4 regions of the Paenibacillus sp. JT31N11 genome follow, and region 4 is predicted to be linked to each of the others. Evidence: riboswitches for the same ligand, from Rfam matches in the RefSeq annotation. Region 4 holds a riboswitch; each other region holds the start of a gene.
What was found. A riboswitch is a leader RNA that binds a small molecule or an ion and turns the genes downstream of it on or off. The one in region 4 is predicted to bind cyclic di-GMP.

Region 1 (7,692 bases), on a different contig from region 4:
GTTCGTGAGCCCTTCGACGATCCCATTGATGCCCTCGCTCATTTTGTTCATGGATACCGCTACCTGCAGCGCGCTCTGGCTTGTCTCTCCCGATGCCTGATGCAAATTGCGTGTCGTTCCCGAGATCTCGTACGATGATGATAGAATCTGGCGGATCAACTCCTGCAGGTTCTGGCTCATCTGTCCGAACGACTGGGACAGCTTGCCCATCTCATCCTCACGCTTCAGTATAATCTGCCCGCTCAAGTCTCCGGCCGCCACCTTCTCCGTGGCCGACATCAGCCTGCGTATCGGCTTGGTGAAGATCCGGCTGATCGCCAGCGATACGATGGAGCCAATCAATAAAACGATGATGGTTATGATGACGGTGGACCAAAATATGGTCGATGACATTTTGGGTATAACGGAAGCATCCAGGTCGATACCGAGCAGGGTGCTCGTGTTTCCATCCGTGTAGGGAACGAAGATGGATTTATGAATACCGAATTCATCCTTGTAGATTTCGCTGACAATTGTCTTGTTGTCGGTCAGAGCCTTGTTCATATCAGCCGTAAAAGGATAGTCGGTCCCGTAATCGTCCGGCACATCGGCTAACACGACGATATGATCCTTTCCGCCGCTTTTGGAGAGCACATACACATTCTCCAGACCATTCTTAACTTTAACCTGTTCCAGATTTTCTTTCAGGGCGGCATAAAGCGGATCGCTTGCATCCTTTACTTCGGCCTCGTAACCGGGAATGCCGGCGGCTACCAGATCCGAGACAACCCCGATATCCGTATTCAGCCTCAGATCGAACTGCTGCAGCAGCTTATCGACCAGATTCGTATTGACGTAATAAGTTGTGCCTGCAAATGCGGCGCATGTAAATAATTGCAGTAGCAGGATGCTGATGATGACTTTGAGCGACAGTCGTTCCCGCACGGGACGCAATAAGGAATTAAACAACTTCGACGGACCTCCCTGATTGATACGGAGAATGGTACTGCTCATAAATTTCGTCTACTCTCTCCTTTAAGTAGCCGACAATTGCCGGGACATGCTCAAGCTGTGTATAAGGCGAGATCACAAACAGCTTGCTGGCGTATAAGGGGACTTCCACACCTTCCCGGGATAAAACCATCAGATGCTTCTTGGTGTCTCCAAAAAACATTTCATCGCGCCGCTCCCCGAGCAGTTCGAATAATCGTTCATTAAGCCGGTTGTTTCGGAGGAGCTCATCAAGCGGGCACTCCCCGGCCAATTCCTCTTGAAATCGGGAAATCCGGTTCTCATAAATCCTCAGCAGTGTCGTAATACCGGGATTGTCGGGATTTGCGATCACCATCTCGGGAACTTCCTTCATGAGCTGCCTGCGGAAAGCCAAATTGACCGATACAAACTGCGCCAGCAGCTGTTGATACCCTTCAATGCCAAAAGCCAGCAGAGCGCTGTAGATACTGATCGAGCTGGCCATTCTGGAGCATTCCAGCGTGTAACCGGTATGATACTGGCCGTATCCGCGGTATCCCACATAAGGCGTTTCATCGGGATTCAAATCAAGCAGCCGCAGAGATTCCGCTTCTTTAACCAGGAGCAGGCTCGTCAGATACGGCGTTTGTCCCAGCTTTTGAAAATCAAAGCACATGGTATCGGCAAGATGGATATGCTTCATTTTACCTGCTATCGCATGGAGAGCTCCCAGCGTTTCCATATCCAATGCAAGCGGATTAAGGGCAAAATCATAATCATTGAAAAAAGCGAAAAATCCTCCCAGCGCCGAGTCCGCATGAATATGCGGCCTATTTAATCCATTAGCCGCGGCAGCTTGTACGGCAATATTCATAATTTCGGAAATATCGTCAATTCCCATAGCATCGGTCGTCCCCGTAGTGGCGACGATATAGATCGGAACTCCGCCTGAACGAATAACCTGCTCCAGTTTCCATTTTAAATCCGCTGTGTCCATGGAGCTGTCGCTTCTTGTCCGGATTTTGACCAGACGGTCGCTTCCAAGTCCTGTTGCTTCCATGGATTTGTACAGACTGTAATGAGCCGAATCAGAACAGAAGGCATACAGGTTATTCGGCACTCCCGTGCGCGAAGCATCCGGAGCGAATTTGGCTATTGCCAGCCGCAGACCGGTGAAGATTGCCCCTTGTCCGCCCCAGGTTGTGTAGCCGCCGCTTCTCGTATGGTCATAACCGACCAGCTTGGACATCATGCTGACGACCCGCACTTCAGCCTCAGCGCCAGCCGGGCCATATACATCCCACAAATTATTGCCATTGACAAGCATCGCGGCGAGCATTCCCATAATGCCCGGAATCGATGCCATGGGCAGAATATTGGTCATAAAATATTTGGTATGGTAGGGATGCGCATGCATCAGTTCGATCAGGCCCCGGGTTACATCTTCCATCGCTTTCCCCTGCGGGGGGATGACACTGCTCTCATTCAGCTGTCCATAAAAATCGCCTGACCGGTCCTTGCTGCCCTTCAGGTTTACCCTCTCTGGGTCCTTCAAAAGATCGAAGCCCGTCATCAGCTGCTCCATAAGCTTCATCAATTGCATCCGGTCCTGCTCATTCCCATCATCGCTCGGAAACCATTGACGTACATCTTGAACTGGTGACATCTTCATGTAATAGCCTCTTTTCTGTAACCAAATTATTTTGTGGTGCGAAAAACCCATAAATGATCCGCACAGCAAAAAACAGCATAATGGGCATGGCAAGCCTAAACAGCTGTTAAATGGATGCAACTGGCTGGCATTTCCACTGTTGGATGATGCCCCTGTAGTTTTGCGTCACTACTTTTCAATAGCTTTGCCTAGTATTCAATTTGTCTTCGCCGTGGAAATAATAGACCGGGAAGCTTAGTCGTATATTACTATTTTGTTCCATTATCTTCAAGGATTTTTGGGACTTTTAACAATAAAATTATAAAATAAGTTACAAATTTATTACATTTATCGCGGTTTCGACATTAAAACCAGTTCTTAAGACTTACTTTTCAGTTTTTCTTCTCTTATCCAAGGGAGCTATATTTTTTTCATTTCTGCATGCCCGGGGTAATAGTTCAATGGAACGCGTAAGAACATCGTATTCGTGGCATGATAGCTTATCGAAAGGAGTTGTTTCTCAAATGACGAAGCAGCCTATGACATCTCCAGGCGAAACGCCAGCAAGGCCAACCACATTACCGCCGCAGCATCAAAGCCGGCAACCAGGACTGGAATCCAAAATGACGCCAAGTCCGCAATTTGAATCTTCCGGATTGAAGGCAGCGGGCAAGCTGCAAGGCAAGGTAGCCATTATATCCGGAGCAGACAGCGGGATCGGCCGTGCCGTTGCGGTTGCCTATGCCAAGGAAGGCGCCGATATAGCCGTTCTATATTTGAATGAACAAAGCGATGCGGAGGTAACCAAGCAGTTCGTGGAAGCGGCCGGCCGCCGCTGCATCCTGGTGGAGGGAGATATCGGCGATCCGAACTTCTGCCGCGAGGCCGTGGAGGAAACCGTTAAAAGCTTGGGAAAACTCGATATCGTCGTGAATAACGCGGCGGAGCAGCATCCCCAGGATAAGATTGAACTCATTATTCCCCAACAGCTTGAACGGACCTTCAAAACCAATATTTTCGGAATGTTTTATTTAACACAGGCGGCTATGCCTCATTTGGCAAGCGGTGCAGCAATCGTTAACACGACATCCGTAACCGCCTACCGGGGAAGCCCGACATTGCTCGATTATTCGGCGACCAAAGGAGCCATCGTTTCCTTTACCCGCTCCTTGTCGCTCAATCTTGCCGATCAGGGCATTCGCGTCAACGCCATAGCGCCCGGCCCTATCTGGACACCTCTTATTCCTTCAACCTTTGATGAGCAGAAGGTGGCCAAATTCGGCGCCGATGTCCCGCTCAAGCGAGCCGGACAGCCGGAGGAACTGGCTCCCGCTTATGTGTACCTCGCAAGCGAGGATTCTTCTTACATGAGCGGTCAAGTCCTTCACATCAATGGCGGGGAAATTGTGAACGGGTAGCATTCCCGAAGGAAATGATTTGCAGCATGAAACAACATAAAGAGGCCCGGACAAGCGAAGGAATTCGCTCGTCCGGGCCTGCCCATGCCTAACTATTCTCCTATTCAATAAGGTCCTCTGATATAGTTGTGAACCTCTTGCTCGTAGAATTGATGGATTTTGTCGAGCTCGCTTCGCGTATAACCCGGAACGTTGGCCGCCCGCAAATTATCTTCCACCTGCGAGACGTTTCGGAATCCCGGTATGATACAGGTAATATGGGGATTATCCAGAAGGTAGCGCAGCGCGGCGCTGGCCATATTCGTTCTGCCCTCGGCAATCCATGACAGCTCCTTGCTCAGTGATACGCCCATCTCGAAGGCAATTCCGGCGAAGGTCTCACCTACATTAAAGCTTTCGCCATTACGGTTGAAGTTCCGGTGATCGTCAGGAGCAAATGTTGATTTCTCCGTGAACTTGCCCGCCAGCAGCCCGCTGGCAAGCGGCAGACGCACCAGAATGCCCACTCCCTGCCCGAAAGCCTTGGGAATCAGCTCAAGCTCCGGCTTCTGCCGAAACAGGTTGTATATCACCTGCAGCGCCTTCACGTTGGGATGCTGTAAGCAAATAAAGCCCTCTTCGACGGTTTCCACGCTTACTCCGTACTCGCGTATTTTGCCTTCCTCGCGCAGACGGTCAAGCGCGCCGAATACCTCGCCGCTTCGCAGAATATCCGTAGGCGGACAATGCACCTGGTACAGATCGATTCTTTCACGGCCCAACCGCTTCAAGCTTGCCTCGCAATAGGCCCGCACCGACTCGTAGGAATAGGAAGCCGGATCCAGAAGATCACCGGCACGGCCAAACTTGGTCGCGATGTATATCTCGTCCTCACGCCCTTTTGTCGCTTTGGCGAGCAGTTCCTCACTATGTCCTTCACCATAAACATCTGCGGTATCGAAGAAGTTGACACCCTCTTCCATTGCACGTGACAGCGCTTTGAGCGCCGAACCATCGTCCGTTCCGCCCCAGGATCCGCCGATAGCCCATGTTCCGAAGCTGATTTCACTTATGTGCAATTCGGTGCTGCCCAGTTGTCTGTACTTCATGATATCAACCGCCTTTATGTTTTGATGGCGCTTTCTTGCCTTGTTCCATTATGACTGCCATTCCCGCATACTGCAAGAGGACGAGTCGCTAAAATACAGAAATGGCGGGCCTGCTCTCTGCCGCAGACTCGCCAAAAGTATCGTCAGGTCAAATCCTTGCGAGCAGTCTGGCGATGGATTTATCCGCTTCCCGGAGCACAAGCTTCTTGTCCATCGTCCGTACTCGCCCCCGCTGAACGACGTTTTTGCCGTCTACCCATACAGAATCGACGTTACTACGGGAGGCGGCATACACAACACGGGAGTACGGGTCGGCATCAAAAGAGGGAAAGGTGTGAAAATCATTCAGGTTCAGCAGAACCAGATCGGCCTTCTTGCCCTTCTCGATGGAACCGATCAGATGATCCATACCGAGTGTCTGCGCTCCGCCGATCGTAGCCATCCTCAGCACTCTCCTGGCATCCATGCTCTCCGGTCCGCATCTGGGTTTGTGAAGCAGAGCGGTCAGCCGCATCTCCTGGAACATATCCAGCGTATTGTTGCAGGGTGCTCCATCTGCGCCAATCCCCATACCAATGCCCTCATCCAGCATTTCGGGCACATTCGCTATGCCGGAGGCGAGCTTCAAATTGGAACCCGGACAATGGGTCATCTTCGTTCCGGTCCGCTTCATGATGGCCCGCTCTTCCTCGTCCAGCCAGATGCAGTGAGCGAGAACCAGCCGGGGGGAGGTCAGGCCTATATGATCAAGATAGACAATGTTGCGCATACCGCGCTGAGTCATTACAAGTGCGATTTCCTCCTGATTCTCCGCCGCGTGCGTATGAACCAGCACTCCGTAACTGGCAGATAAATCGCGCACCTCAGTAAGAAGACGCTCCGAGCACGAGACGACAAATCTCGGACAATACGCATAGCTGAGACGGCCGCCATCATGGCCATGCCACTTCTCCAGCAGCCTTGTGCTCTCCTGCAGGGAGGCTTCGGTTTGCTCTTGAAGACCCCTCGGTACATTGCCGCCCGCGTCCATCATAACCTTGCCGGATACAGCCCGGATGCCGCTCTGCGCCATGGCTTCAAAGGCGGACTCGGTGTGGCTGACGGTCTCCATGTCCAGAATTGTCGTGGTCCCGCTGAGCAGCAGCTCGCCAATGCCGAGCATGGCCGAATAATAAATAGATTCCGCATCATGGGCAGCCTCAAGAGGCCATATCCTTGTCCGCAGCCAGTCCATTAACGCCATATCGTCCGCGCGGCCGCGAAAAAGCGTTTGGCATAAATGGATATGGGTCTGCACGAATCCGGGAAGCAGCAGCTTTCCGCGCGCTTCAATGACTGTTGTATCCGGCTCAAGGTCCGTAATCCTGCCGCCAACCTCTGCGATGATATCATCCTTGATCAAAATGTCTCCGGTCAGAATCTCATCCTTGTCATTCATCGTCACCATCTTGACATTACGCAGCAAGGTTGAACCCATAGGGGAAGCCTCCTCCATAATCAGATGCTCCCATTGTAGCATGAACATAGGGAAGAGACTTTACATCTCAAGTTGAATATAATCCTGCCAAGCTAAAGACTTCCTTCGGAGAACAAGCCCATCGTCGAGATATGCCGCCTGGTTTCCTCCGTGCCTCTTTCGTACAGCAGCTTATAGATATCCATGAGCAACCCGTCAACACCGGCGTTGATCTGTTTGTCCGAGGATGTCTCAAAAAAAGTTCCTCCAAAATGAAATGCCTGCGCTTCATCCATACTGGACAATTCCCCCATCAGCTCCTGCAGTAGGCCCAGCTCCTCTTCACTTGCGGTTATTGCCAGTTCATAGGCTGTTGCTCCCTGATCCTCCAGAATCGAACCCGCCTGGACGGAAACATAATAGGTTTTACGGCTGGTTGAATCTTGTGTATGCTCTTCCATATTCGTGATTGCCCCTTCCCGTTCTCATTCCACTTCCGCGCCTTCCATTCGATAATGGATCCGTACGCTTCGCTTCTCTAGCATCCCCATCCGGACAGACATTTTATGCTGGCTGACGGCATAACCATCATAGTACCGCTGTTTAAGCCCTGCTTAGAGAGGAATGAGAGAACATGTGTGGAATCACGGGCTGGATCGATTGGACCGACGACCTGACCAAGCAGTACGCCACCCTGGAACAAATGACTGAAACGCTGGAAAATCGCGGGCCGGATGCCTCAGGTACATGGCTCTCCCGCAGTTGTGCACTGGGTCACCGCCGGCTTTCTGTTATTGACCCCGTCAACGGCGCCCAGCCGATGATACGGACAACTGAGGATGATACGTATGTCATTGTTTATAACGGCGAGCTGTATAACGCCCCCGAACTGAAGCGGGAGCTGGAGGGGCGCGGCAGAAGATTTACTACCACCTGCGACACGGAAGTGCTGCTGGTTGCCTATATGGAATGGGGTCAGGCATGCATTGAGAAATTCAACGGCATATTCGCCTTTGCCATTTGGGATTCGCGGGAGGAGCATCTGTTCCTTGCCAGAGACCGGCTGGGTGTAAAGCCCTTGTTCATTGCCAAGCAGGATGGGCGGTTCGTATTCGGTTCGGAGCTCAA
Region 2 (7,692 bases), on a different contig from region 4:
TCCCTCCAGTCGATCCGGAGGATCCGACAACACCTGACGATCCGGAGGATCCGGCGAATCCGGGAACGCCGCCGGTTGATCCGGGAGCACCGGGCGAGCCAGGTTCGCCGGTCAATCCGGGTAACCCTGGTACACCATCGAATACAGGTGAGCCGACTGATCCAGGCGTAGAACCTGGCAGCGATACAAAAGTGCCGCAGCAGGAAACAACCGTACAGGACAAACCGATTCAAGGGACGGTTAAAGTACCGGAGGGCGGCAATGTTGCAATCGGTACCCAACCGGAACACGGTACATTGACGGTCGATCCGGATGGTAAATGGATGTATACACCTGAACCAGGCTATACCGGCGAGGATCATTTCTCTATCATCGTAACCGACAAGGACGGTAACGAAGAAGAAGTCCTGTTCGATGTAAATGTGGATGAGATTCCTTTGGGCGGTATAGAACCCGGTAATGACGATCCAGACAGCAGCACAACTGGCAAGACGCTCCCCAAAACAGGGGAAAGCAGCTCTTTGCCGCTTCAACTTGCAGGACTGTGCCTGGTCATTTTCGGAATTGTTTTGCTGAGATTGCGCCGGAAGCATATCCAGAAATAAGATCATTTTTAGTAAAAATCCATCAGGAGCTGTTCCTCCGTCATTATCATATGACGAGGCGCAGCTCCTTTTTTCTAAGATGATAATGGTGAGATGCACGATGGGAGAGGCATATGTCATGAAATAAAGGATTGCATATCCAGGCAGAATAATACCGAACTACCCGTCAAAATGCAAAAAAGAGACTTTACAGGAGGGGGGATCCTGTAATAGTCTCTTTTTTGCGCTATTTGCTGTCTTAAGCTGCTTTTGCTTAATGACAGATGCTATCAAGCGATCAGATTAAGCTTAATAGAATTTAGCTGCTGCGTATTTGCCGGCTTCTTTGAACATTGAACTGCTGCTTGTGCTGGTTTTGCCCAAACCGGAATCAACCGTTGTATCAATATTGCTCCATTTCCCATTAATCAGTACCTGGTTCCAGGCATGGTAGCCTTTCACATAATCGGTTGTTCCCATAACCAGCTTGGTCGGGATGCCGGCGCTCCGAGCCATGACCGCAAACAGGGAGGAGTAATCATAGCAGATGCCTTTGCCCGATTTCAACGTTCTGTTCGCATCGGGAATATAGTCCGTTGTTACAGATGTGCTCAATTTGGTATCATATTTGATGGTTTTAACGATATAATCGTGAATCGCTTTGACTTTGTCTTCAACTTTCGTTTTGTTTTTCGTCAATTCCTTGGCTTTGGCAACAGCAGTCGGAGAGCTTTTCCAATCGACATTTTGCACGGAACCGAGAAATACGCTGCTGTCATCGCTCAAGTTCAGGTTAACTGATTCCGTACCGATTTTTTTGTATTTAGTGCCGGTAACATTTTGCATAAGAGAGATAGTATAAGCACCGTCACCAAGCTGCAGGGGGAAGTATTCCATCGTGCCTGTGGCAGGCAATTTGTATGTATAAGTGACTCCGTTTTTGGTTATTAACAGCACAATAGGCGTTTTTGCGGCAGGTTTAAATGCAGCTCCGATAATTCCATTATCCAATTGCTTCGTATCGAGCCAAGTCGGGGAGTCCGTACCGGATGCTGCTACAGTTGTGGAGAGGGGAAGGGACAAAATGAATACGGTCACGAGAACAAGAAAATAAGATTTCATGAAATAAGACTCCTTTCGGTAGCTGGCTGCCATCCAAGCGGGAAGGCCCTTTAGCTTTGCGTCCCTGTCTTTCGACAAGTTTGCCGTTTATCGTTGAGTGTTTATTGTTTTTAGAAAACAAAAAAAGACAAACTTTCGGCAGCTGGCTGCCATCCAAATAATGGGAAGGCCCTCTAGCTTTGCGTCGCTGCCTTTCGACAGGTTTGCCGTTATCGTGACTTATCTTGACAATAACTATACCAATATTTGATAGAATGTACAACTATTTTTAAGTGATAATAGATTACAGTTTTGCCTGAACAATCAGACGATGGGTCGGATTAATAAGCGGATCGCATGTGATAAGCGTGAGCACCCTGTCGCTGTCATTGCCATTCAATACGGACAGGTCAGTTGGCTTAACGACCGATATTTTGAATACGGTATATTCCATAACCTTGTCTTTGACCCGTATCGTAATTTTGTCGCCCATCTTAACTTCCCCCAGCCTATTGAACAATCGGCCTTTCGTATGAGCCCGGTGTGCAGCCAGGGCAGCACTGCCAATATCTCCAAGTGCGGCTGTTTCTGTCAGATGGACAGCGGCGTACTTCATGTTTTGCGTTGTGGCACCTTCCAGCACAGGAAGCTTCACATCGATGCTGCCGATTTCAATAACAGCGATTCCTTGAGGATCTCCCTTGCTCTGATCGTCACTGACAGTCTCAGGTACGGCAGCGTCTGCTTCATTAGAGAACAGGTCGGATAATCGCTGGTAACTCTCTGCAAGCAGGCGATCGGATTTCTCAGCCGCGGAGGCGAAGGTATTATGATCCATGCGATCAAGCAGACGCCGCTGCTTCTGATCATAATGCCATTCTTTTGCAAAAGGCAGCGCAATCAGTACAATTCCCGTGATGATCAGCAAAAAAGAAAGCAGTTTCTTCATGTTGGCAGGCCCTCCTGTAAGGTCATTATAACAGATGGGAACTGTACAAAATCTGAACAACATGTGGTGTGTAACGTCCTCATGGCTATACTGGACAGAACGCGAGCAGCAGCATAAAGTCAAAAAAGGTCAAAGTCAGAGAAAGTCAAAGAAAGACTGAGAAAAATAACGAGGGGACCGCCGGATTTCCTTAAATTCACGGAATATGATTTTTATTGTTGTTTTATCGGGTTTGAGGAGAGCAGGCGGCATCCTTATAATAAAAAGTGTAAACATCACATTATAAGAAATTGGAGGAGATGTACATGTTGGATTTAGTTCCGTTTCGGAAAAGAAATGAAAATGTCAGCCGCAGCTTGATGAAATCATTCCATGATATCTTCAATGAAGATTTCTTTGCGCCGATGAGAAGCAACACCCATCCATTCCGCACGGATATTCACGAACGGGAGGATGCTTTTCTGATTGAGTCCGAGCTTCCCGGGTTCAGTAAAGCTGATATCGGTATCAGCTACAGCAATCATTATTTGACGATTAAGGCTTCGCGCAACAAGGAACAGAATGTGGATGGGGAAGATCATCAGATTATCCGGCGTGAACGTTATTATGGCGAATTTGTCCGCCGGTTCTATGTAGAAAATATTAAGGATGACCAAATATCGGCGAGCTTCGAGAACGGTATTCTGAAACTTGAAATACCCAAGAAGGAAAAAGCGCAATCCGTTAAAAAACACATTGAAATTCAATAAGATTGTCTCTTTGTCTCTTTGGCTCAAGGTCTGATGAAATAATCGCTGTAATCGGGGAACACGGCCAAGTGTAAAAGGGCAAACAACAACAAAACAGGCAGCCGGCGGAATACCCGCTGGCTGCCTGTTTTGTCATAAACACATCTATGATGGATGATGCACTGCTAATCCGCCGAAGGGGAATGGCCCGATCTGTCAAGCCCATCCAATGCCTGCTCCAGCGCATAATTGATAAGGTTGGTTTTGAAGCCTTTGCCTTTATCTTGCGATATCGTTTTGACCCGTTCCAGCAGATCCTTACGGATATAAAATTCGGCTTTGGAGTGGGTTTCCTTGCGCAGCTTCTTATCCAGCTTGACCAGCGGCACCAGTTCCTCCACTTTAACAGCTGGAGTTGGCGGAGCTTCCTGACCGGGAGGATCGGATGGCGATTTCCGGGCTTGCTTGGCTGCAGCCGGCTTCTTTCTGGTGCGCAGCGTTTTTTCGGCTTTGTCTACCATGGATTCCGGTGCAGCGGAGGACGGCTTGTCCGCAGGCTCTTCAAAGTTTACGAGCAGTTCTTTTTTTCTTGGTGGCATATTCGAACACCTCCTTGGCCAAAGTATAATAGGCTTCCGCAGCGGGATTGGAGCGGTCAGTCCATACAAGCGGCGAGCCCTCATAGGCTGCGGCGTTGGCAAAGCTGATCGACCGCGGAATCACGGTTTCAAACAGCCGGATATCCTTCTTGCTGCAGAAATCACGGGCATGGCCCACCAATTCCTGATGCAATTTGGACCGGCCATCGACCATCATCGCAATGATGCCGGTAATCCGCGGCGAAGGTTCCTCCTTGGAGCCGAATGCTTCGATAGTCTGGATTACGCGCTGGAGACCCTTGACGGAGAAGGCTTCCGGAACAAATGGAATCAGCACGTCGGTAGCGGCTTTCAACGCATTGCCGGCTATCAAGCCAAGTGAAGGCGGGCAATCAATGAATATGTAATCATAATCCGACTTGATCTGATCAACCTCTTTCTTTAGCAGCAGAAAAGGAGAGGGGTACGATTCCAGTTGGGATAAAATATGAAATTCCAGCATGTTGAACTTGTCGGATGCCGGAGCCAAATCAAGATTGGGTTTAATGGATATAAGGATATCCTTGATTGATTTGGCGCCAGTGAATACATCATACATGGTAAGTTCGGACTTATCGGGATCGCTGCCAAAAACAACGGCTGCATTGCCCTGGGCATCGGTATCTATAATCAGCGTCTTTTTGTCCGGGAACAGGGAGGAAGCCGCTGCGGCCAAATGAGTCACAAGACTTGTTTTGCCCACACCGCCTTTGTTCATACATACCGCGAATATTTTAGCCATGCTAAAAGCAGCACCTGCCTATCAAATTGGTATTTATTACATTATATCAGAAAAGTGATCGACAAGTCTGCTGACGACAGCGGGAAGCTCCATTTCCTTGCGGATAGCAAGACAAATAAACCGGTGATTGATATAATTCGGCAGACCCTTCATCACCAGTTCTCCCCGTTCGACCTCTTTCAACACACTTCTTTGCGGCAGAATGCCGATTCCAATCCCGCAGCGCACGCCTTCCTTGATAGGCTCAATCGCGCCAAGCTCCATGCTGACGGCAAGCTTCATCCCATTCTCGGCTGCCCATTCATCTGCAAGCCTGCGCGAGGTGGAGCCCGGTTCATGAACCAGAAAGGGAAGCCCGTGCAAATCATGAATCGTTATCTCTTCCTTGGCCGCCAAGGCATGCTGAGGGTGAAGAATCAGCTTGAGCATATCGGCCATCAACGGCCGCAGCTCGATCTGATCGTCCTCCATCGGAGTATGAGAAACAATACCGAGATCCAGCTCGAAGTTCTTGACCAGATCCACAATGAGATCGGCTTTCTTGACGGTCAGCTGCAGCGAGACATCGGGATAGTTCTGGCTGAAGCTCGACAGTAGCGGAGGAAGCAGGTAAGTGGCCGGCGTGTAGCTGGAGCCGATGCGGATATGGCCTTTACGGTGTGACCGGTATTCGGCCAGCGTTTGACCGGCGCGTTCGAACAGAGTCACGATCCGCTCGGCATAGGGCAGCAGCGCTTCGCCGGCATTCGTAAGGCGAAATTGCCGGTGGTATTTGATGAACAGCTCTACCCCGGTGTCCTGCTCCAGCTTCTTGATGTGAAAGCTGACGGTGGGCTGCTTCAGTCCCAATTGGTTGGCCACCTCGGTCAGATTCTTATAGTTTACGGCGGCTACAAAGACCTTTAGCTGTTGTATGTTCATCGTGATGCCTCCTTTTGGCCCTATTATAGATGGTATCTATGTATCTATCAATAAAATAAGATAACGTTAACAAAATCAATATACGGCGTTAATTTCAAGTAAACAAAACTCAACTATTCTAAGTCTAGTAAAACGAAAAAGATTTAGGGAGGATTTAAAGAAATGCGTAAAATGTGGAGTAAAAAGGTGGGGACTATCCTGTTCATGCTGGCGCTGGTGCTGGCAGTGGCAGGATGCGGGAGCAACAATGGGGCCGGCAACACAAACACAAACGCGAATGCGGCGGCAGGAAATGCTAACGCGTCGGGCAATGAAACTGGAACGGCTGCAGGAAACACAGCAGACAATACCGCAGGAAACACTGCGGAGAATGCAGCTGGGAATGCGGCAGCAAATGCTCCTGCTGAGGATCCGAATGACAAGTCCGATGATGAGCCGCTGACTGTTTATCTGAATGACTTTGATGAAATTATCGGACCGGAATTTGAAAAAGCGACGGGTTACAAAGTGAATCTTGTAGTCGGCAATGGCGCTGAAACGATGTCCCGTATCGAAGCGGAAAAAGGAAATCCGCATTGGGATGTTGTATGGATGGATGCTCTGCCTTCCATTCATTCACTGGGAGAGCAAGGCCAGCTGCTGGAAGGCTGGCAGCCGGAGAACCTCAAGAACCTGACTGACTTTACAAAACCGATCGTACCTGCCAATAATGCTTATTTCCCAACCGGCGTACATGCTGCGGGCGTCATTATTTACAATACGAAACTGATAACGGCCGATAAAGCGCCAAAAAGCTGGGCGGATCTCGCCAAGCCGGAATATAAAGGACTCGTCGGCATGGCCGATCCGGCCGTAGCGGCTCCTGCCTATCCTTTCGTATCCTGGTTCTTCGAGAACAAGGGAATGGATGAAGGGAAAACGTTCTTCAAAGGAATGTTGGACAACGGCATGCATGTCTATCCGAAAAACCCGAATGTCGCTACTGCCGTAGCCGGCGGAGAGATTCAGGTGGCCGCCATCCAGGAAAGCAATGCTTATACGCTCAAGAAGGACGGAGAGCCGATCGAAATCGTCTGGCCTGAAGAAGGCGCTCCGGCATCCGTTCGTGTCGCAGCCATTCAGAAGGAAAGCACGCATATGAAGGCTGCCAAAGCATTCATTGAATTCCTGCTGGATCCCAAAACGCAGCAGTACCTGATCGATCAGGGAGCAGAAAGCTACTTTGAGCCTTCCGCTGTCGGCGTTAATGCCAAGGATGACCGCGCCAAGGATACGAAGCTTGTCTATGCGCAAGCGCCATGGGCAGCTGAACATGAAGCCGAAATCAAGCAATGGTTCGCTGACCAATCGGTTAAGTAGGCTGCTGCATGATAAAAGCAAATAATCGGAACATAGGGCAGGGGCGGCTGAGGCCGTCCCTGTCTCCCAACTTTCTGGGCTGGCTCGTATCTGCAATATTGGCTTTGCTTATTCTCTATCCGCTGGCAGCCGTAATGATCCAGGTTGTTTTCCCCGGCGTTTTCTTCGGCGACTGGAATCCCGGCAACCTTTCCTTGCTGCTTGATGTATTCAGCCGGCCGCTGTGGCGTCAGTCCATGCTGAATTCCCTGCTGCTGGCTGGCGGCACGACCGTATTTGCGACTTTACTTGGCGGGGGCCTTGCCATGCTGCGTTCAAGCTGGTCATTCCCTACGGCAAGATGGCTTGATCTGTCCGTCTGGGTGTTATTGATTACCCCTTCTTTTATACTTGCCCAAGGTTGGGTTCTGTTCGCTTCCTCCAATGGCTTTGCACATAAAATATTTGGCTGGGACTGGGTGACCTCGCTCGTATTCCAACCCGCCGGGCTTGTCGCCATTATGGTGCTGAGTAAGTTTCCTTTTGCCTACCTGAGTGTATACACGGCCATGGAATGGAAGGTGGATCAGCTGGGAGGCGCAGCCGAGCTGTGCGGAGCCAGTCCCTTTACCGTGTGGCGGACCGTCTGGGTGCCGCTTCTGCTGCCGGCATTTCTGGCCGGGGCCGCGCT
Region 3 (7,692 bases), 430 kb from region 4:
GGGATACAAGGTGCAGATGCTGGAATTCATCGATCCGGAGCATACGCCCAAAAACATGTTAATTCGTGCCGCTGCAGGTCCCAAATCGGATTCTGCGAAGAAGTGGCGCGAATATGAAACGTTCCGGGACATGCTCCAGCTGTCACCCTACCTGGAGAGGGCGCTATTGCCCCGGATTCATAAGGAACTGGAGACATAAACAGACTCTCATCGTACAGGGGTACTAATTTATTGTCGTATAAATGTAGATTATGGTAGAATGGGAGAGCGTGGCAGGTCCCAGGCCATTTTTCATAATAATCTTATGATTGGGTGAATAATAGTGGGACTGATGACATGGCTTGATTTTGTTTTTTTTGTCGTGCTTTTCATCTTATTTGTCTATGTAATAGCCAACAACGTTATCACTCAACTGCATAGAGTATATTTGTTTTTCCACTTCTCCATGATGATTTGGCCGCTTGGCCAAATCGCAGTCCACACGACAGACAACCCTCATCTTCAGCTCATATGCATCAATGTCTCGTTTGTCGGCTTGTCCATGCTAGGCTTTGGATGGCTGCTCTTCACCAAATATTTGACGAATCACGGATTCGCGCCCAGACCCTACGTGCTTCTGATGATGCTGCTTCCGTCTGTATTTGTAGTGGTCGGGATTATCTGGAATCCAAATGACTGGTTCATTGCTGCCGTTGACGGACGTTATGACGACCGGCAGTACGGCTTGATATTCTGGTTGATGATCGTTATGCTGATTTCCTATTTTATGTACTCGATGAAGCTATTGACCCGTGCTTACCAATCGGACGCGCCGCCATCGGACCGTGCGCAGATTGCAAATGCCCTGACCGGTATTGGGGTTTTTGTCTGCTTTACCCTGCTCGATCTGCTGCTCAATGTTGTGCTTGCAAAATGGCTTCCCGTTATCCCGGGCTTAACGTCGCTCGGAATTGTAATTGCGGACATTTATTTTGTATTCTCCATTCAAAAGCACCGTATGTTCGATATCGTGAATATCGCTCAAAAAGATGTTGCCGATACACTGTCTGTCGGTATTATTGTGCTGGACGAGCAGAATGTTGTGATTGATCTCAACAGCGTGGTGAGTCCCGTTTTCCAGCTTTCAGTCGGTACAAGGCTCGATATGGACAAGCTTCTGCAGTCAGTGGAAGACCGTGAGAAGACCGAAGCTTTTCTGGAGATGTACCGTCTGCATCCTGAAGAGCGCGTTCATACCGAGATCGAAGTGCCGGAGGAAGGCAGAATGGCCTATATTGCCTTACATGTAGCGCCTATTGTTGTTAAACAGCAAATCATTGGAAGAGTGATCACGCTGCAGGACCATACAGAGCTGAGAAGGCTTATTGAAGAAACCAACCGTCAGAATGAAGCGCTTCAGGAGAGAAACCGTGCGCTGCTTCTTATGCAGGATGAATTGTACCAGGCCAACCGGAAGCTGGAGCAAATGGCCATTATCGATGGCTTGACGGGCTGCTACAACCGGAGATACCTGATGCAGCAGCTGGAGCATGAGGTCATGGTCAACATGCGCTATCAGATTCCTTATGCGATCCTGTTGTTTGATATCGATCTGTTCAAGACGATCAACGACGCATACGGTCATATGGTCGGCGATGATGTTCTCAAGTTGACGGCGGACGTGGTCCGCAGTACGCTCAGACAAACGGATATTTTCGCCCGCTACGGCGGGGAGGAGTTCACGGTCTACTTGCCCCACACCACCAGGCAGCAGGCGGAAGAGCTGGCGCATCGCGTACGGTCGGTTGTTGAGCATAACTTTGTCGATACCGGAGTCGGGAACGCTCCTGTTTCCATTACAATCAGCATAGGCATGCTTGCCGTTGAGCCTCAGCCGGATACTGAACTGAAGGATAGCAAGTCTTATCTGCGCGAGCTGTTCGTCAAGGTGGACAAGGCGCTTTACGAAGCGAAGGAGAACGGCCGCAACCGGATTGTGCAGTATTAGACAAGGCTTGCTGCCGCATGTGCTCTGAAGGGCATTTTTGCTGCAGGGCGGTCGTGCTGACACAGGGCTGTGCGCATGGTCTGCCGTCATGTCGGGCGAGGTGGTGCCAATCTAGACAAACGCAGCGGCATAAGCCGCTTTTACCCTTCCGGCGGCAGGCATGCTTTCTGGACAAAGCATGACCGCCTGATGAGCCATGGACGAATTTATAATGATTTGTCCTGATTCAGATGATAAACTGATTGAAGCTGTCATTCGCCAGCTCATGAACAACTGCACAAGCTTACCCTATCGACAGGATTGAGGCACTTTCGTCTCTGTCGGAAGCGCCAACTTTCCCGACCACGGGAGCGACTTGAATATGCTTGTGCAAATCGCAGACAACAGGATATACGCCGATAAGCAATTATACAAACTGCGTGCTGCCGAACTGGCAGCGATGCAAGCTTGATCAAATATGCAACCGGACTAAAGGCGGGAATGCTCAGATGAGAAAAGTACATATACTTTCGGCGAAGCCTGGAGATAAATTGGCTCGCCCGATCCTGCAGGAAAATGGCAACATTCTTCTGGGTGTCGGTGTCGAGCTGAATGAACGGTTTATCAATCGCTTGAAGATGCTGGGAGTCGATATGCTGTTCGTTGAAGATCCGTTTACCGAGGATCTGGAGCCGGAAACAGCGATCCGCGACGATACGCGCAGAAAAGCCCACGATGCTGTATTCAAAACCATGACCACGCTGAAGGACCATCCTATGACCAAGGGCAGAACCATTGCACCGGAGATGGGCCGGACGTTCCGAAATGTGTTTGGCCAGATCATGCAGGATCTGGTTACGCGGGCCGACGTTATGGTCAGCTTGACGAATATTCAAGTGGCGGATGGCTATCTGTTCCAGCATTCTGTGAATGTGGCTATACTGTCAGGCATAATGGGACTGGCTAAGGGCTATAACCGCAACCAGCTTGAGGAATTAGGCATGGGAGCGCTTCTGTTCGATATCGGGATGACAAGATTGCCCAAGGATCTTCTGAACAAGACCTCCCCGCTGACCCCTGAAGAGCGGGTCCTGATGGAGAAGCATACGGAGGATGGCTTCAATATTATCCGCGCCCAGCACGATATTTCCCTGTTGTCCGCGCATTGTGCTTTTCAGCATCACGAGCGGTACAATGGATCGGGTTATCCGCGTGGGCTGAAGGGTGATGCCATTCATGAATATGCGCAGATTGTGGCATTGGCCGATGTTTATGACGCGTTGACCTCACCGAGGCCGCACCGCAAGCGTCATACGCCGACGGAAGCCATCGAGTTTTTATTCGCGGCCGGGAACACTTTCTTCGATCTTGATTTGATCCAAACCTTTTGCAAGCATATATCCATTTATCCGGTATCGACAACGGTACTGCTCAGCTCGGGCCAGATTGCGGTTGTGGCTCTGAATAATCCGCTTGCGGTCAACCGCCCGATCGTACGGATCCTTCGCGAGGCGGACGGCACACCTCCTGCCCAGCCCTATCAGGTTGACCTTAAGGATTCGCACAGTATCATGATCGTGGAAGAAATGTAAGAATAGCCTGTACCTAACTTCATATATATCCGATAATGGCAAACTTGCCGAAAGGCAAGGACGCAAAGCTAAAGGGTCTAAGGTTCTTGAAAAGGAGCGACTGACAGCCTGGCTGCCGAAATGAACACCCTTCAGCAGGGTGCAAGTCAAGCGGCTCCGAGGCAGAGGAACGGCTTTTTTCATTTCCTTGAACAGGCAATCCCTTATCAAAGTCTCAAGACTCGGCCAGGCGATTGCACACTAAGGAGATGGTACTTATGAGCACGAATGCCCGCAGCAAGGAATTATACACGAAAGCAAAGCAAACTTACTCAGATAAGGTATTAATCCACAGCCGGACCGTAGTCGAGAAAGAAGGATATGTCTCAACGGGGATTTTGAGCCATATTGAGGGCGAGATGATGGAGATTGAAATGACGGAATACAAGTCATTTGATCTCGGTAATCCGGTGGAGATGACAATCTACTCTCCGGTGGGGATACAACGTCTGCAGTCGACGGTCATCGGCAAGGCGGAAGGATCTATCGCAGTTATATTTCCTGTCCGGGCCTTGAGCGGACTGGAAGAGAAACGGGAGTCTCCCCGTGTTCAGATTGACCATAAGGGCACCATGAAGAAAGTGATTATTGAAACAAGAGAATTGTCAACAGGGCCGGAAAACTTCGAATTTATTGAAGATATGGAACTGGCCATACGAAATATAAGCTTATCCGGGTTGGGATTCATTGTTGCCGAGGGGCCGAGGCTCAAGACGAATGAGCGTCTGGAAGCCGTGTTGTCTCTAGGCTTTGAGCTGCCATGCTGGCTGGAGATCATACGCTATGACAGCGATGGAGCCCAATCCTTCTATGGTGCGCGCTTTTGCGATCTGGACGGGCTGCAGCAGCGAGCGCTGCGGGCCTTTATCCTGAGGGAGCAGGTCGCAGCCTATTATCGCAGGAAACAGGAAAAGGCCAGTGACAATCGGACTCATTAACTATAAAAAACAGGTGCACCGCGGCAATCGCGGAGCGCCTTTTTTTTTTGTTCAAAGTTAAGAAAATAAACTCTTCATGCTTCTTCAGGCAGCAGCTCCATGTCACCTGATTTTCAAATCATTCTCAAACATGTTACAATATTTAGAAAATTTAGATATATCGGACAATTATAAAGAGAAATAGAAGAGGGGATTCAAATGCCAGTCGTTGTTGGTGCCGCCGGGCTGATGTTTACCGGGCTGCTGATTTCGTCCGCATACCAGAATGGAATGTTTTTTGACGCATCCTTTTACAGGTGGGAATGGATGCTTATGGCTTCAACCGTTTTATCCTTGTTTATTACGGCTCGTATGCAGAGACGAAGGATAAGGGGCAGCAGCAGCGGGATCGGTGAATATTTCATGTTGAAAAAAAATAAAGGGCCCGCAGAAGAGGCTGTGCGGGCCTCGGTGCCGATGGAGGCTTATACGCCGCTGCTTATAGCGCTTTTGTTTGGTTTGAGTCTGATCAACAAACCGGCTTCCGTACATGGAACTCTGGAGCAGTTGCTCAGATGGTCGGCTTATGGGGCATTCCTCATATCCGGGTATCTGTGGCTGAGAATCGGCCCATTCCGGAGCTGGCTGTTCATGGCGCTTCAGGGTTCCGGCTTGTTCCTCATTGGCGGCGCACTTGCCGGATGGCTCGGCTGGATAGACGTTCCGGAGATGATCCTGAGTACAGGGGATTCCAGTTTATCCGCAGTCGGTGCCCGGCTGGCCGGCTTCGTTCAGTATCCGAATTTCCTCGGAGCCGTCTCGGGAGCTTATTTGCTGTGGAACTGGCTTCTCATGATACGTGCAGGCCGTTATCGGACTTTCTTGCTTGCCGTCATGATGGCCGCGCCGCTGGTGCTCGTGCTGCTGCTTACGGAATCCAGGGCAGCCTGGCTTACAACGGCTGCGGGATGGCTTGCCGGACTGCTGCTCCTGACCCGGGAGCAGCGGGTCAAATGGCTGATTTACAGCGGCTGGACGCTTGTTGGAGCGGGGGCAGCCTATCGTATTGTCTTTGCCGCAGGTCTGCAAGGCAGTCATGAAGGCGTTGGCCACATGGGGGAGACGCTTGGGCTGCTTGCCATCCTGATGGCATCTGCAGCGGGCTTCACCGCACTTCGCACGGTATTTGCCGGCCTGTCCGGAAGACAGCTTGAGATTGCAGCGTGGGCCGGGTTGGGGGCAGCCTGTCTGATTATGGCGCTTCTCCTGCCGGCAGTGATTCAAGACCGGATCAGCAGCGGCCATTTTCAAACCGCAGGCGCGCGTACGATGTTCTACAAGGATGCATGGAGCCTATTTCTGGAGGCGCCTCTCCTTGGTCAAGGCGGGGATACCTGGCGGATGCTGTTTACCCAAACCCAAACCTACCCGTATATTGGCAACGAAGTGCACAGCGGTTATTTGGATCTGCTGCTTGATCTTGGAATTGTCGGATTAATCGTATTTGCTTTCATGATGTATGGGCTGCTGCGGATAGTTTGGAGGCATGAGCGGGCAGGGATCCTCCCTGTCGGCGTACTGCTGGTCCATGCCGCCGTCGATTTTGACATGTCCTTCGGTTACTATTGGCTGCTTCTGTTTAGCTGGCTCGTCTACTACAGTCCGCACCCGGGGGCCGCGCAGAGGAGGCAATCGTCATTAGTCCCTCCACGCTCCGGGCAGCTTCCGCCAAGATCGGCATCCCTCGGCAAAAGGGCAGCTGCGAAGCGGCAGGCTGGATTCCAATTCACAGCAGCAATGCTGACCGCTGCCATCTTTGCTTTTGCTTCCGCGTATAGCTGGCAGTTTGACAAGGCTGTGGCGTATCGCGAGGCGGCTGCTTCGGCCGCAGGGAATGAGCAGACTGCGCTGCTGGAACGGGCTTTGGCAGCCAATCCCTATTGGAGCCGGATTCGTGTAGAGCTCTCGCAGCTCGTACCGCCGCTTACCGGCGCAAGACAGCTGGGGGCCGGCCTGCGCTTTGAACCGCAGTCCGTACCGCTGCTCAGCGCCCTTGGTCTTTGCCATGCCAGGCTGGGGAACGTGAAACAAGCAGCAGCCTATCTGCGCCTGGCCCTGCAATATGATCATTACGATCGGGATAACCAGACAGGGGCGATTATGACGATGGCCCGATTGGCCCGGGATAAGCAGGCCGGGGGCCAGCTTGACGATTCCCGTATTGCCGCAGCTACAGCCCTGGCTTTCTTCGAGGCTTTTGAATCCCAAGGAGCCGCAGCCAGACGGGGAGGGCGGGATTTTGAAGTCACTGCGGAATCGCGGAAGGCAGCGGAAGATACACGGCTGCTGCTAAGCGAGCTCGCCCGGGCCAGAACCGCTGCACAGACGAAGATGAGCAGTCCGGAGACAGAAAAGATAAACGCGTTATAGAGTGCATTAGCCCATTCCCTTAAGCTGCAGCAGCATAAGCTGGAGTAAGAACGGATGGGAGTGATCGGCAAATGGCCGCAGTACGCGTCAAACCGAAAATGAAAAGATCGGGCAAGGGGAAAATCGTGCGCTTGGCAATGCCCAAAGGTCTGGCTCAAGCAACAGGACCAATCTTCAACCGGCTGACGGTTGTCTGGGTTCAGGGCAGCGGCGTGCCTTTCAATACGACCGGATTCTTTGCGCGATTGATCCGCAATAACCGGATTGTTTCCACGGCATCCTTCGACCGCTTTGGGGTCGTTCGATTCAATAACATCAACACGCTGACAAACGTGAGCTACACGCTTCAAGTGTTTAGTCCGATCGGGCTGCTGTTCCGCGTCCGTACGATTCCCGCCCGGGTTGAAACCTTTGCCGTTATTGGCTAAGGTCCGGCCATACGCAGCAAAGAGGCTGCCCCAAGTCTTCCGAAGACTCCAGGGCAGCTTCTTTTTTTTGCTAGAATTTAAATTAGACAGATGACTACTTGTATTTACGATGTTCCTCGAAAGCTATCGCCTTTGCTCCAAAGATCATAAAGCCGCCGCCTGATCTGCAGCATAATACGAGAAGCTCAGCCGCCGAAGGCATCGCGGAAAGCGGCTTTCAGCTTAGCAGGGGGAATCTCCCACAGTTCCGCGATTTCGGCGCTGACGTTGTCGTCCCACCAGTCGGCGAGGATCTTCCGGTTGCTGGCATTCTCGTGAAT
Region 4 (7,692 bases):
TTCCCCGGGCTGAGCCCGTTCTCCGAGATTGATGACTGGCTGGAGACGATGGAGATGCCCTATAAGTTTTTTGAAAATTCGTTCTGGCTGAAGGGGATTTACGAGCGGGCTTACCACGAGAACATCGGCGTCATGCTGAACGGCCAGCGGGGCAATTGGACGATCTCATGGGGACCGGCGCTGGATTATCAGGTCAACCTGATCAGACAGTTCCGCTGGATCCGCTTCTACCGGGAGCTGCAGCAGTACAGCCACAGCCTGGGCGTGAAGAAATCGCGGGTCATGTCTGTTGTCGGCAAAAAAGCTTTCCCGTTCTATGGAAGGTTTACGACGCAAAAAAGCGATTATCAGCTGCCGATGCTGATCAATCCGCAGTTCGCGAAGCGGACGCAGGTATTCGAGAAGCTGCAAACCTATGGACTTAACACATGGGGTTCTCCCCTGAACAGCGCCTACGCCATCCGCGAGGACCAGTTCAAGCAGCTCTATTTCTGGAACATTAACGGCACGATCGGCACCAAGCTGTCGCTCAAATATCTGATGTGGGACCGCGACCCGACGAATGATCTGCGCGTCATCCGCTTCTGTCTTTCCGTCCCTGACGATCAATTCGTCCAAAACGGCGTAGACCGCGCCTTGATCCGCCGGGCAACCGAAGGTTATTTGCCCGACAACGTCCGGCTGAACCATCGGACCCGCGGCGTTCAGGGTGCCGACGGCGTGCACCGGATGGCCGAATCATGGGATGCTTTTATAAGCGAGCTTCATCAGCTTATAGCAGACCCTGCGGCTGCGGAATTTTTGAATACGGAGCAGCTGGCTGATTCATTGGGCAGGATCGGCACCGAGCCCCGGCCGGAGCTTGCGTTTGATTTCAACTACCGGATATTGATGAGAGGCCTGATCTTCTACCGTTTTATCAAAAAACAAACTTGAGAGGAGGTGATACTATGCAAAACGAAGCCAAAAAACAATGGCAAGCGCCATCATTGGAAGTTCTTGACTACAAAATGACAATGGCAGGACCAGGCGTTCATCTGCCTGATGCTGTTCAACCGGATCCCACAGAAAACATTCACTACAGCTAATCTTCATTGATGGCCGCTTATGTACCAGGGTGTATATAGGCGGCTGTCAACCGTTTGCGGGCGCTCACGCATCTGCATGCTATGGACTGAATTATGAATCGGATCAACTGGAGTGAAAATGATGATCGAAACGACCGCTCTTGCTTACTATCACGCTTTTGGCTGCGTCATTCAAAGTGCCATTCCGCTTCCGGAGCTGACCGAAGCCTGCGGGTCAACCGGGGAAAATCTGCAGCAGCAGGCTCCCGCTACCATTAGCGCCGCGGATTTACTGCCGCTCTGGAACGCAGAAGCAGCGCCGGATGAAATCTGGGTCGTTCGTGGAAGCGCAGTCATGTTCCAGGTGCCGGATGTGGCCATTTTCCGTATCGAGGATGGCTGTTCTATTGTCGTTTCCCCTTTCCCTGAATCGGATCCGGACAAAATCAGGCTTTACGTATTGGGCACCTGTATGGGTGTGCTGCTTCTGCAAAGAGGAATTCTTCCCCTGCACGGCAGCGCTGTCGCTATCGACGGGAAAGCCTATGCCATTGTGGGACATTCCGGTGCCGGAAAATCCACTCTCGCTTCCGTTTTGCTGGACCGCGGCTGCCGGCTGCTGAGCGATGACGTCATTCCCGTTATTCTCAATGAAGATCATATGCCAATCGTGCTTTCCTCCTACCCGCAGCAGAAGCTGTGGCAGAACAGTATCGACGAACTCGGCATTCATCATACAGATTGCAAGCCGCTATTTGACCGTGAGCTTAAATTTGCGGTGCCGGTCCGCTCCGGGTTTCACCCTTCTCCCCTGCCGCTTGGCGGCGTATTCGAGCTGGTGCCGGGTGAAACGGATACCGGGATTCAGCCGGTTGAAGGGCTTGAACGGTTCCATACCCTGCTGCGCCATACCTTCCGCCGTTCGTTAATGGAGAAGATGGGCCTCATGGAATGGCATTTCGGCATGCTTGTCCGGTTCATCAACCGGCTTCCGGTATACCGGATCGGCCGTCCCGCCTCCGGATTTACCGCACCCTTGCTCAGTTCGCTTCTGCTCGAAACCATTCAAAAGGAGGAAGCTTCATGAACCCAAGCGTTGTACAGCCGACCGGAACTGTCTCGCAATACCCCGGCAATATCGTGAGCGACATGGATGGCGAGAAAGTCATGCTGAGCGTCCGCAATGGCAAATATTATAATTTGGGAGAGACCGGCGGGAGAATGTGGGAGTTGATCGGCGCAGGCAGTCCCGTTGTCCGGATCGTTGAAACGTTGACGGCTGAATACGAGGTTGACAGCAGCGAATGCGAACGCGATGTTTTGCTGTTTCTGAACCATCTGCTCGAGCATGAACTGATCCTGTACGCCCAAGCGGATGAACATCTGTCCGCATCCTAATTTTCATTTAAAAAGTAGGGACCTCATATGAAAATCTTCAGAATTCTCCGCAAGCTGCGTCATACGGACAGAAGAATGCTGCTCATGTTCGTCGAGGCATGTCTGCTGCTGGGCTGGGCACGATGTCAGCTGTTCCGGCCATTCGCCGCCATCGCCCCGAAGCTGGGAGAGCAGACCCGGGAAACCTCCCTGGACGATAACCCGCCCTGTATGCCTGCCATCAGGCAGGTGGCGCATGCTATCAATACCGTTAGCCGGCATACGCCCTGGGAGAGCAAATGTCTGGTGCGCGCCATCGCGGGCATGAAAATGCTGGAGCGCCGCAGAATCGACAGCACCCTTTACATGGGAACTGCCAAAGACAAGACCGGGCAGCTCATTGCCCACGCCTGGCTGCGCAGCGGCCCCGTCTATATTACCGGTGCGGAAGTTATGAACCGGTTTATCGTTGTGCAGAAATTTGCGAAGGCTGGAAGAAACGGTTGACGCCATCCTCTGGCGGCTAGGTTAGTTTCCTCGCACAGACCTTATGGACATTTATCTACGTGAAACTGATACAAGGCAGGAAGAAACGGCTGCCGCCGTTCATAGGAATGGCAGCGAGAGGTCTCACTTTAGGAGCGAGTTTGATGAATCCCATCCTGCATTACATGAAGCGTCTATACGCTTATTCCGGAGCTGCCCTCACAATCAATCTGCTTGGTATGGTATTCAGCAGTCTTCTTGAAAGTCTCGGTATTCTGCTGCTGATCCCCATGATCAGCATGAGTGGGATTTTGAGCGTACAGCAGGCAAGCGGCTACGATTTCAAAATTCTCGAAGAGCTGCGGGCAATGCCACAGACGTTGGCGCTGACCCTGATTTTGTCTCTTTATGTATTGATCGTGTTCGGTCAAAATCTCATTCAGCGTAAAATTACGATCCGCAATGTGGAGATCCAGCAGATCTTCAGCCGCAAGCTGCGCTTTGAAACTTACAGCACGCTGCTCGCGTCCAGATGGTCCTTTTTCCTCCAGAAGAGGAAATCGGATCTCATAAATCTGTTAACGATCGAGCTTGCGCGCGTCATTAGCGGAATCAACCTGTTTCTCCAGCTCGTGACCTCCTTCCTGTTTACGCTTATCCAGATTGTGTTCGCCTTCTGGCTCTCGCCGGCCATGACTTTGTTCGTACTGGGCTGCGGAACGGTTCTTGCGCTGTTCTCGCGCCAATATATTCATCAGGCGAAGGTTCTCGGCAGTCAAACCTCGGAGCTCTCGCAAAGCTACCTTGCCGGCATTACTGATCAGTTGAACGGTATCAAGGATATCAAGAGCAACAACCTGGAGGAATCCCGCCTGGGCTGGCTTCATTCACTTACCCAGGGGATGATGCATGAGCAGATGGAGTACATCCGGCTCAGAATGAATTCACAGCTGGTTTACAAAATATCCTCCGCGCTATTGATCGCGGGCTTCGTGTTTATCTCATTCCAGTTCTTTCATACGCAGGGTCCCCAGCTTCTGCTGGTTATCCTGATCTTCGCCAGGCTGTGGCCGAGATTCACAGGGATTCAATCCAATCTGGAGCAGCTGGCGGCAACGGTCCCCGCCTTCAAAGCGCTCATCGGCCTGCAGAAGGAATGTGCGGAAGCGGTGGAGCAGCACGAGGCGGGTCCTGCCGGCTTAAGTCCGGCTCCGCTTCGTCTCGAGCATGGGCTTACCTGTGACAATGTGTATTTCCGCTACCACCGGCAGGAGGCTGCGCATACGCTTCAGGCGATTAATCTGTTCATTCCCGCTAACCGGATGACAGCCTTTGTCGGACGTTCCGGCGCGGGAAAAAGCACGTTGATCGATCTGCTGATGGGCCTGATGCAGCCTGAATCGGGCCGGATTCTCATCGACGGAGAACCCATTACCAATGCGAATCTGTTTGCCTACCGGCGGTCCATCGGCTATGTGGCGCAGGACCCCTTTCTGTACAATGCCAGCATCAGGGAAAACCTGCTGATGATCAGGCCCGATGCCAGCGAGGATCAGCTGTGGGAAGCGCTGGACTTCGCCTCGTCCGCTGAATTTGTCCGTGCGCTGCCTCTGGGGCTGGAAACGCTCATTGGCGACAGGGGCATCCGGCTGTCCGGAGGCGAAAGGCAGCGGCTTGTGCTGGCGCGGGCCATCATCAGCAAACCGGCCGTGCTCGTGCTGGACGAGGCGACAAGCGCGCTGGATACCGAGAACGAGAAGAAAATCCAGGAGGCGCTGGAGCGGCTGAAAGGGACCATGACCATTATTGTGGTCGCCCATCGTTTATCCACAATCCGTCACGCGGATCAGGTCATTGTCATCGATCAGGGGAAGGTGGTGCAGCGTGGAGGCTTCATGCAGCTTGCATCTGAACGGGACGGAGTATTCGGCCATCTGCTTGATAATCAGAAGGAAGCCATTGTATAGCTGCCGCAGAGGATGAGGAAACAGGCAGCTTCATGCGGCTATGCATGAAAAGAAACGGCTATCGCGTCCTCTGGCGGCAAAGCCCTGGTTTCTTCCCTCAGAAATATAAGCAAAGTATAATCGGGATTTATACTTTCATATATTTCAAAAAAAAAAGCGGAAAAGTCTTCAGCGCCATGAAAACCGCTGTTCACTTTTCCGCAACTGTTCGTTATAAGCAACAGATTCTTTCTTAATGAAGAAGAATCCGATATAATAAGGTTCAGCAAGCTATAACATTGGAGGATACGTATAATGATTGGAGAACGCATACAACTGCTGCGCAAAAGAAAGGCGCTCTCTTTAACCGAGCTCTCTGAGCGGGCGGGCGTGGCCAAGTCCTACTTAAGTTCCATTGAACGGGGGATTCAGCAGAATCCCTCCATTCAATTTCTCGAGAAAGTCGGAACCGTACTGGGTATTTCCGTGGAAGAACTGCTTCACGTCCAGAAGTCCGATGACGAAGCAAGGCAGCTTGACCAGGAATGGGAAGACCTCGTACGCGAAGCCATGGCATCAGGCGTGAGCAAGGAACAGTTTAAAGAGTTTCTGGAATTCAACAAGTGGAGGCTCCACAAGGATTAGGCACTATGTAGATGTATTTTCTTCCATGGGTAATGTGCCGTTTTCCAATTTCGGGAGGGCGCTCAGAACACCCCGGATAACTTCCCGGTCAAGCCCCATTGCCCGTGCGATCATAATCAATTCAACCCACTCTTTGTCCAAATTATCCTTGCGAATCCGTTCTGCAAGCGCCATAACCATTTCCTCCGCTCCGAATTCGGCCGGTTGCACCACTGACTCCATGCGTTTAAGGTGCCCAGGTAAAAACGCACTTCTTCGTCTCCTATTTAAATGTAATCGTTTTCTATATTCACCATTATAATCAAGCCTTTCCGCTGATGCTGTCGCTTCGTGCGATCGAATTTTGATTTTTTCAACTAATTTTGTCGAATAATTCACATTTTTAGTAAAGCAGTCATGAACCGATTCTCATGGATATCGAAGCCTCCGGGATTATTCGCCTGCCATCGCCAAGTATCCTCGCACATCTCCTCGATACAACGGTCTGCAGTCCATCCAAGCTCTTGTCTGGCCTTCCGGATGTCCGCACAGCTGACCGCAATATCCCCCGGCCTGCGGGCAGCGAAGCGGTACGGCACATGGGTCCCCGTCGCTTTCTCGAAGGCCGCTATCATCTCCAGGACGCTTGAACCGCGCCCGGTTCCCAGGTTGTAAATATTCAGACCCGATGAATCCAGAATGCGTCCAAGGGCTCTGATATGCCCAAGCGCCAGATCTACAACATGGATGTAATCCCTGATTCCCGTGCCGTCAGGGGTTGGATAATCGCTTCCATATATGCTCAGCTCTTCCAGTCTCCCGGCAGCCACCTGCGACAAATAAGGCATCAGATTGTTAGGCGTGCCCGAGGGATTCTCACCGATCCTCCCGCTCTTATGGGCGCCGGCAGGATTGAAATAGCGGAGAATGCTGATTCCCCATTCGGGATTGGATGCCGCCAGATCCTGCAGTATCTGCTCAATCATTTGTTTGGTGCGGCCATAAGGGCTGGATGCGCCAATGGGCGAATTCTCGGACACCGGCATATCCCCGGATGCCCCGTACACGGTGGCAGAAGAGCTGAACACAAGCTTGTGCACGCCGTATTTGCTCATGACCTCGCACAGCGCCAGCGTGCTGTTCATATTCATCTCATAATACCAAAGCGGTGAACGAACCGACTCGCCGACCGCCTTGAGACCGGCAAAATGGATGGCGGCATCGATTTGATTTCTTGCAAAAACGGCCTCAAGAGCACTGCGGTCTCTTACGTCCAATTGATAGAACCGAAAGGATTTCCCTGTGATTTCCTTTACCCGATTGAGCGCCTCCGGACTGCTGTTGGCGAAATTATCCACCACAATGATGTCATAACCGGCCTCCAGCAGCTCGACGCAGGTATGGGTTCCAATATATCCGGCCCCGCCGGTAACCAATATCGCCATAAGGATTATCCCTCCATATTGTGATTGACCTTGCGGCTCATCACCAGCCTGCGGATGATGGTCCGGCTGATTCCGAGCAGGTAGCCAAACTCTTCCGTACGGTGAAACAGTGCGATATAAAGAACATTAACGGTGAAAAAGCCCGCAATGCCTTTCCCTATGAGCTCTGCAAAGCCGTTCGCGGGAATGAAATGGCATACTGCGCTGGCAAGGGCATAAGCACCCGCGCCTGCCAACGTATAGATGAAATAGGTCTTGAAATAATCCGTCAAGGGCCGCTGGAATACATTCCGGTAGACAAAATAAGGAGTTGTCCAGAAGGGAACGGCCAAGCTGCTGATGAGCGACCCGATAAACACGCCGGCTATCCCGATCGTCTGGACGAGCGTAATGGACACGCCAAGACATACGGCCGCCTGAATGAGCGGGGCATAACGGTCCTGATGGAAGATGCCTGCCGTTGTTTTCACCGTCGTGATGGAATTTCTCATGCCTCTTTCATAAAACAGAGCCAATAGCAGAATGAGCACGCTGCCGCTCATCAGGAAATCCGGACCGATCCACAGGGTGATGAACGGTTCGATTAATAGGGACAAGAGAATGACAAACAGCGAATACAACCAGAAATTAAGCAGCAGCGTCACTTTATACACCGCAAAAATCTTATCCTTGCTCTCCTTGGATACCAGATTGCCGATGCTGTGATACATATTGCTGAAAATCTGATTGATAAAGGTCCGCCCGATT

Region 1: linked by a shared signal. The riboswitch ahead of AC0YNV_RS01185 (pyridoxal phosphate-dependent decarboxylase family protein) and the one ahead of AC0YNV_RS15745 (hypothetical protein) in region 4 are both predicted to bind cyclic di-GMP.
Region 2: linked by a shared signal. The riboswitch ahead of AC0YNV_RS26160 (transglutaminase-like domain-containing protein) and the one ahead of AC0YNV_RS15745 (hypothetical protein) in region 4 are both predicted to bind cyclic di-GMP.
Region 3: linked by a shared signal. The riboswitch ahead of AC0YNV_RS13750 (PilZ domain-containing protein) and the one ahead of AC0YNV_RS15745 (hypothetical protein) in region 4 are both predicted to bind cyclic di-GMP.

The regions. Positions count from the first base shown of each region.
Region 1 covers NZ_JBWDNQ010000001.1:248,631-256,322, reverse strand. Annotated here, with positions in the region: gene AC0YNV_RS01190 (methyl-accepting chemotaxis protein) at 1-948, opposite strand, end outside; gene AC0YNV_RS01185 (pyridoxal phosphate-dependent decarboxylase family protein) at 941-2,623, opposite strand; cyclic di-GMP riboswitch class I at 2,736-2,822, opposite strand; gene AC0YNV_RS01180 (SDR family oxidoreductase) at 3,127-4,020, shown strand; gene AC0YNV_RS01175 (aldo/keto reductase) at 4,125-5,108, opposite strand; gene AC0YNV_RS01170 (5'-deoxyadenosine deaminase) at 5,257-6,585, opposite strand; gene AC0YNV_RS01165 (hypothetical protein) at 6,678-7,025, opposite strand; gene asnB (asparagine synthase (glutamine-hydrolyzing)) at 7,199-7,692, shown strand, end outside.
Region 2 covers NZ_JBWDNQ010000008.1:385,845-393,536, reverse strand. Annotated here, with positions in the region: gene AC0YNV_RS26165 (SdrD B-like domain-containing protein) at 1-605, shown strand, start outside; gene AC0YNV_RS26160 (transglutaminase-like domain-containing protein) at 894-1,706, opposite strand; cyclic di-GMP riboswitch class I at 1,721-1,801, opposite strand; cyclic di-GMP riboswitch class I at 1,841-1,924, opposite strand; gene AC0YNV_RS26155 (class D sortase) at 1,990-2,634, opposite strand; gene AC0YNV_RS26150 (Hsp20/alpha crystallin family protein) at 2,940-3,383, shown strand; gene AC0YNV_RS26145 (hypothetical protein) at 3,548-3,961, opposite strand; gene AC0YNV_RS26140 (ParA family protein) at 3,924-4,742, opposite strand; gene AC0YNV_RS26135 (LysR family transcriptional regulator) at 4,779-5,663, opposite strand; gene AC0YNV_RS26130 (extracellular solute-binding protein) at 5,826-7,022, shown strand; gene AC0YNV_RS26125 (ABC transporter permease) at 7,031-7,692, shown strand, end outside.
Region 3 covers NZ_JBWDNQ010000003.1:260,842-268,533, forward strand. Annotated here, with positions in the region: gene AC0YNV_RS13735 (class I SAM-dependent methyltransferase) at 1-199, shown strand, start outside; gene AC0YNV_RS13740 (histidine kinase N-terminal 7TM domain-containing diguanylate cyclase) at 332-1,987, shown strand; gene AC0YNV_RS13745 (HD-GYP domain-containing protein) at 2,476-3,558, shown strand; cyclic di-GMP riboswitch class I at 3,586-3,678, shown strand; gene AC0YNV_RS13750 (PilZ domain-containing protein) at 3,816-4,535, shown strand; gene AC0YNV_RS13755 (O-antigen ligase family protein) at 4,734-6,944, shown strand; gene AC0YNV_RS13760 (hypothetical protein) at 7,016-7,372, shown strand; gene AC0YNV_RS13765 (dehydrogenase) at 7,558-7,692, opposite strand, start outside.
Region 4 covers NZ_JBWDNQ010000003.1:691,768-699,459, reverse strand. Annotated here, with positions in the region: gene AC0YNV_RS15780 (asparagine synthase-related protein) at 1-936, shown strand, start outside; gene AC0YNV_RS15775 (paeninodin family lasso peptide) at 951-1,088, shown strand; gene AC0YNV_RS15770 (aldolase) at 1,210-2,154, shown strand; gene AC0YNV_RS15765 (lasso peptide biosynthesis PqqD family chaperone) at 2,151-2,465, shown strand; gene AC0YNV_RS15760 (lasso peptide biosynthesis B2 protein) at 2,493-2,951, shown strand; gene AC0YNV_RS15755 (ABC transporter ATP-binding protein) at 3,095-4,897, shown strand; gene AC0YNV_RS15750 (helix-turn-helix domain-containing protein) at 5,192-5,521, shown strand; gene AC0YNV_RS15745 (hypothetical protein) at 5,525-5,731, opposite strand; cyclic di-GMP riboswitch class II at 5,711-5,793, opposite strand; gene galE (UDP-glucose 4-epimerase GalE) at 5,896-6,945, opposite strand; gene AC0YNV_RS15735 (lipopolysaccharide biosynthesis protein) at 6,951-7,692, opposite strand, start outside.